3 regions of the Methylobacterium sp. 37f genome follow, and region 3 is predicted to be linked to each of the others. Evidence: predicted binding sites of a transcription regulator. Region 3 holds the regulator's gene; each other region holds the start of a gene.
The links. The regulator LexA, encoded in region 3, represses DNA repair genes until DNA is damaged. The targets are predictions, from matches to a motif close to TGTTCNNNNTGTGTTCNG.

Region 1: recA (recombinase RecA) is a predicted target of LexA. The motif match lies at 1,557-1,574, and genes of this name have one in related genera.
Region 2: dinB (DNA polymerase IV) is a predicted target of LexA. The motif match lies at 1,459-1,476, and genes of this name have one in related genera.

Annotation. Positions count from the first base shown of each region.
Region 1 is NZ_JAGHKN010000026.1:21,570-24,847, reverse strand. Features, by position in the region: gene J7U37_RS16830 (cytochrome c) at 1-45, shown strand, start outside; gene recA (recombinase RecA) at 405-1,496, opposite strand; gene J7U37_RS16820 (response regulator) at 1,639-3,278, opposite strand, start outside.
Region 2 is NZ_JAGHKN010000017.1:52,682-55,959, forward strand. Features, by position in the region: gene J7U37_RS13440 (xanthine dehydrogenase family protein molybdopterin-binding subunit) at 1-53, opposite strand, end outside; gene J7U37_RS13445 (dimethylmenaquinone methyltransferase) at 143-1,297, opposite strand; gene dinB (DNA polymerase IV) at 1,507-2,595, shown strand; gene J7U37_RS13455 (MFS transporter) at 2,618-3,278, opposite strand, start outside.
Region 3 is NZ_JAGHKN010000002.1:31,442-34,719, forward strand. Features, by position in the region: partial or broken gene J7U37_RS01590 (ComEC/Rec2 family competence protein) at 1-1,362, shown strand, start outside; gene lexA (transcriptional repressor LexA) at 1,356-2,108, opposite strand; gene J7U37_RS01600 (calcium-binding protein) at 2,671-3,278, shown strand, end outside.

The DNA.
Region 1 (3,278 bases), on a different contig from region 3:
GCCTATTATGCGGCGATCCAGGTCGACGTTCTTCCCCCCGGATAGGCCTTACGGGGTTCGATGGTGGCTTCATTCAGAGGGCTGGTTGCTGGCGAGCACGGGGTCTCTGTCCCGCACGGATATGGCATTCCCCCGTCTCAAAGGGCGTTGCAGGTGGGGGTGGTCGGCCGACCCGCGTGCTGCGAAGGCTGGCGGAGCCACCCCCACTTCGAACCTCCCCCTACAAGGGGGAGAGGGACGCCACTGCTTGCGAAAACGGTTGGGTGAACACCGTCGCCCATACGGGAGCGAGGGTCTTTTCCAACCGACCGGTCAGGTTTGAGAACGAGAAAGGCCGCCGGACGAAGTCCGGCGGCCTTTCGCTGATCCAGACGGCCTCCGCGGGAACGGCGGAGGCGTTGATCTCAGGCTTCGCCCTCGTCGAGGTCGTCCTCGGTCGGCTTGGCGTTTTCGAGGATCTTCTCGGCCACCAGTCCGGAATTCTGGCGGATCGAGGCTTCGATCTTGTTGGCGATCTCGGGGTTGTCGCGCAGGAACCCCTTCGAGTTCTCACGACCCTGGCCGAGGCGCTGGCTGGCATAGGAGAACCACGCGCCGGACTTCTCGACGATGCCCGCCTTGACCCCGAGGTCGATCAACTCGCCGACCTTCGAGACGCCCTCGCCGAACATGATGTCGAACTCGACCTGCTTGAAGGGCGGCGCGACCTTGTTCTTCACGACCTTGACGCGAACCTGGTTGCCGATCGCCTCGTCCCGATCCTTCAGGGTCGAGATCCGGCGGATGTCCAGGCGCACCGAGGCGTAGAACTTCAGGGCGTTGCCGCCCGTGGTGGTCTCGGGGCTGCCATACATCACGCCGATCTTCATGCGGATCTGGTTGATGAAGATGACCATGCATTTCGAACGCGAGATCGAGCCCGTGAGCTTGCGCAGGGCCTGGCTCATCAGACGGGCCTGAAGGCCGGGCTGCGAATCGCCCATCTCGCCCTCGATCTCGGCGCGCGGCGTCAGGGCCGCCACCGAATCGACCACCAGCACGTCGATGGCACCGGAGCGCACCAGCGTATCGGTGATCTCCAGGGCCTGCTCGCCGGTATCGGGCTGCGAGATCAGGAGATCGTCGAGCTGCACGCCGAGCTTGCGCGCATAGACCGGATCGAGGGCGTGCTCGGCATCGACGAAGGCGCAGACGCCGCCCTTCTTCTGAGCCTCCGCGATGGTGTGCAGGGCCAGGGTGGTCTTGCCGGAGGATTCCGGCCCGTAGATCTCGATGACGCGGCCGCGCGGCAATCCGCCGACGCCGAGCGCGATGTCCAACCCGATGGAGCCGGTGGAGACCACCTCCACTTCCTGGACCTTGTCGTTCTTGCCAAGGCGCATGATCGAGCCTTTGCCGAAGGCCCGCTCGATCTGCGACAGAGCGGCGTCGATCGCCTTTGCCTTGTCCTTATCCACCATCGGGGAATCCACAACTTTCAGCGCGGGCTGGGCCATTCGTCGGCATCCTTATGCATGGGGGAGGTGCAAGGCTCAATGCGCCCCGGTTGCCGATTATGTACCTGTTTTGTTCTCACGGAACAAGGGCGGCGATGCAGATTCCCGGGACTCCGGTCCAGGAATCTGCGTCGCCGCCGGCTCAGCGCGCGATGATCTCCTTCACCGTCTCGACGAGCTGCTTCAGGCTGAAGGGCTTGGGCAGGAAGTTGAAATCCTCGCCGTCGGGAAGGTTCTTGCGGAAGGCGTCCTCGGCATAGCCCGAGACGAAGATGACCTTGAGGTCGGGCGATTGCTTGCGCAGTTCGCGCAACAGGGTCGGCCCGTCCATCTCGGGCATCACCACGTCGGACACCACGAGGTCGATGGTCTCGGTGGTCTCGGCGATGATCCGCAGGGCATCGAGGCCGGAGGCGGCCTCCAGCACGGTGTAGCCCCGCGCCGACAGGGCACGGCTGTTGACCGCGCGCACCGGGTCCTCGTCCTCCACCAGCAGGATCACGCCCTGCCCGGTATGGTCCGGCGCGGGCTTGCGCGGCGCGGGCTTCTCGGCCTCGGCCCGGCTCGACGTCACCTTGAGTCGGTCGGCCGCGATGGCGGCGGTCGTCTGCGGGCTCGGGGGTGCCAGGGCGATCTCGGGCTCGGGCGCCGGCTCGGCGGCGGGCTCGTGGCGCGGGAAGGAGATGCGGAAGGCGGTCCCCTCCCCCACCGTGGAGCGCACGTCGATGGTGCCGCCGCTCTGTTTGACGATGCCGAACACGGTCGAGAGCCCGAGGCCGGTGCCCTTGCCGATCTCCTTGGTGGTGAAGAACGGCTCGAAGATCTTCTCCATGACGTCGGGCGGGATGCCCTGCCCGGTGTCGAGCACCTCGATCAGGACATGGTCGCCGGTCGGCATCCCGTCCCGGTTCTCCGTGGGGACGGCGTCGTGCGCGATGTTGGCGGTGCGGATGAGGAGGCGGCCGCCCTCCGGCATCGCGTCGCGGGCGTTGACCGCGAGGTTGACGATGACCTGCTCGAACTGATTGACGTCGGCCTTGATCGGCCAGATGTCCCGTCCGTGCTTGAGGTCGAGGTCGACCCGCTCGCCGAGCAGGCGCTTGAGCAGCAGGGTCAGGTCGGACAGCGCCTCGCCGACATTCATCACCTCCGGGCGCAGGGTCTGGCGCCGCGAGAAGGCGAGCAGCTGACGCACCAGGCTGGCGGCCCGGTTGGCGTTCTGCTTGATCTGCATGATGTCCTGGAAGGCCGGATCTGTCGGCCGGTGGCTCGCCAGCAGCAGGTCCGAGTAGCCGATGATGGCCTGGAGCACGTTGTTGAAATCATGCGCGATGCCGCCGGCGAGCTGGCCCACCGTGTCCATCTTCTGAGCCTGGGCCACCTGCTGCTCGAGCTGGCGCTGGGCCGTGGTGTCGAGGGCGTAGAGGATCACGCGCTCGCGGTCGCCCTGGTCGGCCTCGGCGCCGTCGCGGCCGACCGCGGCCGGTTCGCCACCCGCCGGGCTCAGCCACACCCGGGCCGAGCGGTTGCCCGGTCCCGACAGGGCGATCTCGATCGGCAGCACCTCGGCGAGGCCGGCGGCGGCCTTGCTCAGGGCCGCTTCGAGGGCCGCGCGATCGCGCTCGGCCACGGCCTCCCACATCGTCGGCTCGCCGTGCAGGTCGTTGCGTCCATCGGGCAGCGCCTGGCGCGGCACGCCGCCGAACAGCCGCGCGAACGAGGCGTTGGCCCGGGCGATGTGGCCGCTCTGGTCGAGGGTCGCGATGGCGATGGGGCTGTTGT
Region 2 (3,278 bases), on a different contig from region 3:
ACCGGCGGGGGCACCGCCGCGGTCCAGGGCGCGACCCCGAGTCGCTCAGACATCGATCGCTCAGACCGAAGTCGCCCGGACCGAAGTCGCTCCGGCAGATGTCGCCCGGACAGAAATCGCCCGAGGCGCGTGTCCCGCCGGCTCAGCCCTTCCAGTTCTTCAAGGCCCCGAAGGGGCTGAGCGCGGGATCGGCAGCCGGCGGATTGAGCACCGGTTCGACCTGCGCGATGGCGTCCGCCAGGGAGAAGGCCGAGCCGCTGGTCAGCTTGCCGCCGGCCGCATCCTTGTGGCCGCCGCCGCGGAAGCGCCGGGCGCCGTCGAGGGCGGTCTCGTTGTTCGAGCGGAACGACATGGTGCCCGCCCGCTGCACGTTGAGGACGCGCTTGGCCCGGCCGCTCTCCATGATGAGGTCGGAGACGCGCTGGAAGGTGCCGGAATCGAGCCCGAAGGACATCAGCGTGCCGTCCGACAGGGGGTGGAACAGGTCCGAACGGGCCAGCACCCGGGCGATTCGCATGCGGGTGGTGAGGCTGCGGTCGTCGTCGGGCGCATCGGCCAGATAGGCGTCGAGGATGGCCTTGCGCAGGGCGGGCACCTGCCCCTCGATGACGGCCGGGGTGGCGCCGTCGCCGAGGAGGCGCGCCACCCCGAGGAGGAGGTCGCCGACGAAGCGGTCGTGCCAGGGATGGCCGATCGGCACCAGGTTCGAGACGTTGTCCCAGAACACCTCGTCGAGGCTGAGGCCGATGCGGAACTCGGGACGGTCCTTGCGCCAGAGATCGACGGCATCGACCGCCGTCACCAGCGCGCCGAGGATCGGGTCCTCGCCGGTCTCGCGGGCCGCGTAGAGCGCCCGGTGCTCGTAGGCCATGCGGGTGGCGCAGCGGGTCTCGTCGATCAGCACAACGACGTCGGGGTCTTCGAGATCGAAGCGCAGTAGGCCCGGCACCTCGGCATCGGCCTGCGGCGCGAGATCCTGCGCCCGCATCTGGTCGACCGACGAGGCGTGGTGATCGAGCACGATCAGCTTGTGGCGGGCCTCCGGCTCGCGGCGACGGTTGAGGGCGGCGAAGTTGCGGATGAAGGTGACGGCCACCGCCTCGAGGCCGAGGTCGGTCATCAGGATCATCTCCGGCACCGCCACCTTGCCGAGGCGCTTCAGCTCGGTCTCGACCACGGGGCCGACATCGGAATAGCGCGGCACGTGGACGATGCGGGCGACGTCGACGAACTGGCCCGCGACGGTCGAGGCACCGTAGCCGTCGAGGTCGTGGTGGGTGATCTGGGTGATGTTCAAGAACCTGTCCTCGGGCGAATCGCGAAGCCGGCGCTTCGGCTGTCCTGGCCGCCCTTATGCGGCAGCCCTCGGCCGGCGGCGAGCCCCCGCAGGCGCTGCGTCGGTTACGCCGTGGATCGGAACGCCACCGGGCTTGATTCCGGCGCCGAGACCGGGATTCTGCGAACAGACCACGAACACGGGCGAAACGATCGGGAGGGGCGTCCGCGATGGACCCGGGCGAGGCGGGCGCGATCCGCAAGATCATCCACATCGACATGGACGCGTTCTACGCCTCCGTGGAACAGCGTGACGATCCCGCCCTGCGAGGACGCCCGGTGGCGGTGGGGGGATCGCGCGAGCGCGGCGTGGTGGCGGCGGCGAGCTACGAGGCGCGGGCCTTCGGGGTACGCTCGGCCATGCCCTCGGTGACGGCGCGCCGGCTCTGTCCCGACCTCGTCTTCGTCAAGCCGCGCTTCGAGGTCTACCGCGGTATCTCGGAGCAGATCCGGGCGGTCTTTGCCGAGCATACCGACCTGATCGAGCCGGTCGCCCTCGACGAGGCCTATCTCGACGTGACGCGAAACCGGCAGGGGCTGCCCACCGCCACCGCGGTGGCTCGCGCGATCCGGGCCTCGATCCGCGCCCAGACCGGGCTCGTCGCCTCGGCGGGCGTCTCCTACAACAAGTTCCTGGCCAAGGTGGCGTCCGACTTCCGCAAGCCCGATGCCCTCTTCGTCATCACCCCCGCGATGGGGCCCGGCTTCGTCGAGGACCTGGCCATCGGGCGCTTCCACGGGATCGGCCCGGTCACCGAGGCGCGCATGAAGGCGCTCGGCATCCTGACCGGGCGAGACCTCCGCGCCCTGAGCCTCGACGCCCTGACGACGCGGTTCGGCGCCGCCGCCCCCTATTACTACGGCGTCTCGCGCGGGATCGACGAACGGCCCGTGCGGGTGAACCGGGTGCGCAAATCGATCGGGGCGGAGAACACCTTTTCGGAGGATTCGGCGGATTACGACGTGCTCGCGGGCCGCCTCGTCCCCCTGCTCGACAAGGTCTGGGGGGCGGCCGCCGCCAAGGAGGTCCGCGCCCGTACCGTGACCCTGAAGGTGAAGTTCGCGGATTTCGAGCAGATCACCCGCGCCCGCTCGCTGGCGGGCTTCGTCGCCGACCGCGCCTCGTTGGAAGAGATCGTGCGGGTGCTCCTGCGCGACCTGTTTCCGCTCCGGCGCAGCGTCCGCCTGCTCGGCGTCTCGCTCTCGGCCCTGGAGCACGGACCGGCTCCGGAGCCGCGACAGCTCGGGCTCGGCCTCTGAGGCGTGCGTCGGCAGGCCGGCTTCACGGGCAGGCCGTCGCCACGGCGATGCGCCGGCCGCGCCGCAGGACGACGATCAGCGCGAGGCCGAGCGCCGCCATCGCGGCTCCCGCGACCGAGACCGCCGGATAGCCCCAGCCGAGATCGATCACGCCGCCGCCGAGGGCCGCACCGATCGCGTTGCCGAGATTGAAGGCGCCGATGTTCAGCGCCGAGGCGAGGTTGGGGGCGCGATCCGCCTCGGCCATCACCCGCATCTGCAGGGGCGGCACCAGGGCGAAGCTCGCGATGCCCCACAGGAAGATCAGCGGCGCCGCGCTCAGCCGCGAGGTCATGCCGGGCGCGAACAGCAGGAGCAGGACAATCAGCGCCAGCAGCGACGCCATGATGGTGCCGTCCACAGAGCGGTCGGCCAGACGGCCGCCGGCCCAGTTCCCGACCGTCAGTCCGACGCCGTAGATCACCAGCATGGCGCTGACGAAGGCGGCACCCGCCCCCGCCTCGATGCGCAGGATCGGGACGATGTAGGTGAAGACCGTGAACATCGCGCTCGACCCCAGCACCGTGAGGGCCAGGGCGGCGAGGACCGGGGCGCGGGCGACGACGCGCAGTTCCGAACCCATGTCGGGCGCGTCCGCGACGGGCAGCGGCGGCAGGGCCAGCCGCAGCGACACCATCGCGATC
Region 3 (3,278 bases):
GGGCTGGCGATCGTGCCGTTCACCGCCCTGCACTGGCCCATCAAGAAGATCGCCGCCGGCATCGCCATGGTGGGGGTCACCGCCTATTGCGTGTTCTCCGGGTGGGACATCGCGGCCGAACGCTCGCTGATCATGACCCTGGTGATGCTCGGCGCGATTCTGGTCGATCGGCCGGCCCTCAGCATGCGCAACCTCGCGCTCGCCGCGCTGATCGCCCTGGCGCGGGAACCGGACGGGCTCCTCGGCCCCAGCTTCCAGATGTCCTTCGGCGCCGTTGCCGGGCTCATCGCCTGCGCACCGCTGATCGCCGGACAGGGCGGCCGGCGCGAGGGCGCCGGTCCCATCACCCGCGCCGTCGCGTTCCTGATCGCGGCGATCGTCGGAACGCTGGCCACGACCCTCGTGGCGCAAATCGCCACCGCGCCCTTCGCGACCTATCATTTCCAGACGGTGCAGCCCTTCGGCCTCGTCGGCAATGCGCTCACCCTCCCGCTGGTCTCCCTGGCGGTGATGCCCGCGGCGGTGCTCGGCATCCTCGCCTATCCGTTCGCCCTGGATCAGCCGGTGTGGTGGGCGATGGGTCTGGCGGTGCGCGGAATGCTGTCGATCTCGACCTGGATCGCGGGCTTCGGACACGCCGTCGTGGTGGTGCCGGCCTTCGGGGCGGGGGCGTTGGGGCTGCTGGTGGCCGGCCTCCTCCTGCTCACCCTTCCGGCCTCGTCCCTGCGTTGGCTCGGGTTGATCCCGGCGGCGATCGGCATCGTCTTCGCGGCGTCGCCCGATCGCTTCGACATCTACGTCGATCGGGAAGGCACCGGGGCGGCGATCCGGGATCGCAGCGGACACCTCGCCACTCTGGGGCGTCCGCCGGCCTTCGTGCTCGAACAATGGCTGAAAGCGGATGGCGATGCCCGGAAGGCCGGCGCCGTCCCGGCCTTTCCGGACGCCCGGTGCGATGGCCTCGGCTGTACCCTGACCCTGCCGGATGGGCGCAGGGTCGGCCTCGTCACCGACAAGCGCGCTTTCCCGGAGGATTGCGCCCGGGCCGACATCCTGATCAGCCGCCAATCGGCCCCGCCGGGCTGCGCCGCGGCGTTCGTCCTCGACCGGACCTTCCTGGCGGCACACGGCGCGGCGGCCTTGCGCCTCACGCGCGAGGGCGCCCGCATCGTTACGACGCGGCGCCCGGGAGAGGCCGTTCCCTGGCGACCCGTGGCACCTGCCAACACGGACGCACCGGCGCGTGCCGCACCGGACATCGTGCCGGCAGCGCCGATCGGGCGAGCAAAGGACGCACCGGGTTCGCCCGGCGAAGGGCCGGGCGAAGGAATTGGCGAAGGGACCGGAGAAGAGCCTCAGTAACGGCGCACGAGACTGACGAGGCGCCCCTGAATCTGCACCCGATCCGGGCCGAGCACGCGGGTCTCGTAAGCCGGATTGGCGGCCTCGAGAGCGATGGACGATCCCCGTCGGCGCAGGCGCTTGAGGGTCGCTTCCTCGTCATCGATCAGGGCCACGATGATGTCCCCGGTGTTCGCCGTGTCCTGCTTGCGGATCACCACGAGATCGCCGTCGAGAATGCCGGCCTCGATCATCGAATCGCCGCGCACCTCCAGGGCATAGTGCTCGCCACCCGCGAGAAAGTCCGGCGACATCGTCACCGAATGGCTCTGCTCCTGGATGGCCGAGATCGGCGTACCGGCCGCGATCCGCCCCATCACCGGGATCGTCACGGCCCGGCCGCTCTCGTCGGTCGCCTGGGTGGTCGGTAGGCGTGAGATGGAGGCGCCGGCCGGCACGCCCTTGCCCTTGCCGCCCTCGACCACGCTCGGGGTGAAGCGACGGACTTCCGCCGCAGGCGCGGTCCGCGCCGAGGCGGATTGACCGCCGAGGCTCTCGGGCATCCGGATCACCTCGATGGCGCGGGCCCGGTTCGGCAGACGCCGCAGAAAGCCCCGCTCCTCCAAGGCCGTGATCAGGCGGTGGATGCCCGATTTCGACTTCAGATCGAGGGCGTCCTTCATTTCGTCGAAGGACGGGGGAACGCCGCTCTCGCGCATCCGAAGCTGGATGAACTGGAGCAAATCCAGTTGCTTACGCGTCAACATGCGGAACACTCTTCGTTGGAGACATTGGCTGCGGCGGACGACCACAGAAACAAACCACGAACACGTTAAACGTTCCGCAAGTGTTCTGCAAGAGTTCCTCAAAGAAGGCGACATTCGTGCGCGGTGGCGCGCGCCCGATCCCAATTCAGGGCCGGTAGGGTTGGTCTGGTCACCGGTCACCAGAGCACCCGGACGCAACTCTGGCAATATCCGGATCGGGCGGAAAGGCCGCCAGAGCGCAGACCTTGCCCCGCGATCGACGGCGCTCAGGTTTCGTGCGCGTCGGGCAGGCATGAACCGGGAAGGCGCAAACCGGGAAGGCGCGAACCGGGAAGGCGCGCGTTTCTCGACTCTGTCGCACCCGGATCGGCCGTTCGCCGCATTCCGCAAAGGCACGGCGCGATGCGATGGACGGTTCGCGTTACGAAGCATCATACACTGCAAGCCTTGCCTCTCATCTCTCCTTAACCAAGATAAAACCCCGTCGTTGTGTCCTTTACTGCCTATAGATAGAGATTACCCTTATAGAAAAACGCCAGAACAACGACAAGGCCAAGCAAACATGTCGAAAATCATTGCGTATTGGGACAGTGAAAGTTCCCGCAATGCCGCTGGCGGCCAAGCAGACCTCATCCTGGCGACGGCGCAAGGCGCGGCGGATGGCTGGGCGAAACACATCCAGGGCGACGCCGTGATCGAGATCGCCATCGCGATGGGCAATTTCGCCGGCGGAAATGTCCTGGCCAATGCCGGTCCCAGCTATGCCTGGGACGGCCAGGGATGGACCTTCGCCCCGATCCTCGAAGCGCGCGAGGGTTGGGATGGCAATGGAGGCGAGGCGGACGGCAAGGTCACCCTGGGCCAGGACAAGCTCGGCGATCTCTTCTTCGATCCGCAGGGACAAGCCGGTGTCCCGTCCAACAAGATCGACGCGTTCGGGCTGTTCCAGCACGAGATCGCCCATGCCATCGGGTTCATCGATTTCCAGCCGGCCTGGTATGAAAACGGATCGATGGTGTATTACGACGAGAATACAACCACGGTCCTGGGTGGCCCTGCCAAGCTCGACGATGCGCGGGCGCATGTCTCGGGCGTCGAAGATCTGATGGACCCCTATTCGCCCTGGGGGTGGCGCCCGCAGATCTCGGATCTCGACCTCGCTCTCCTTCA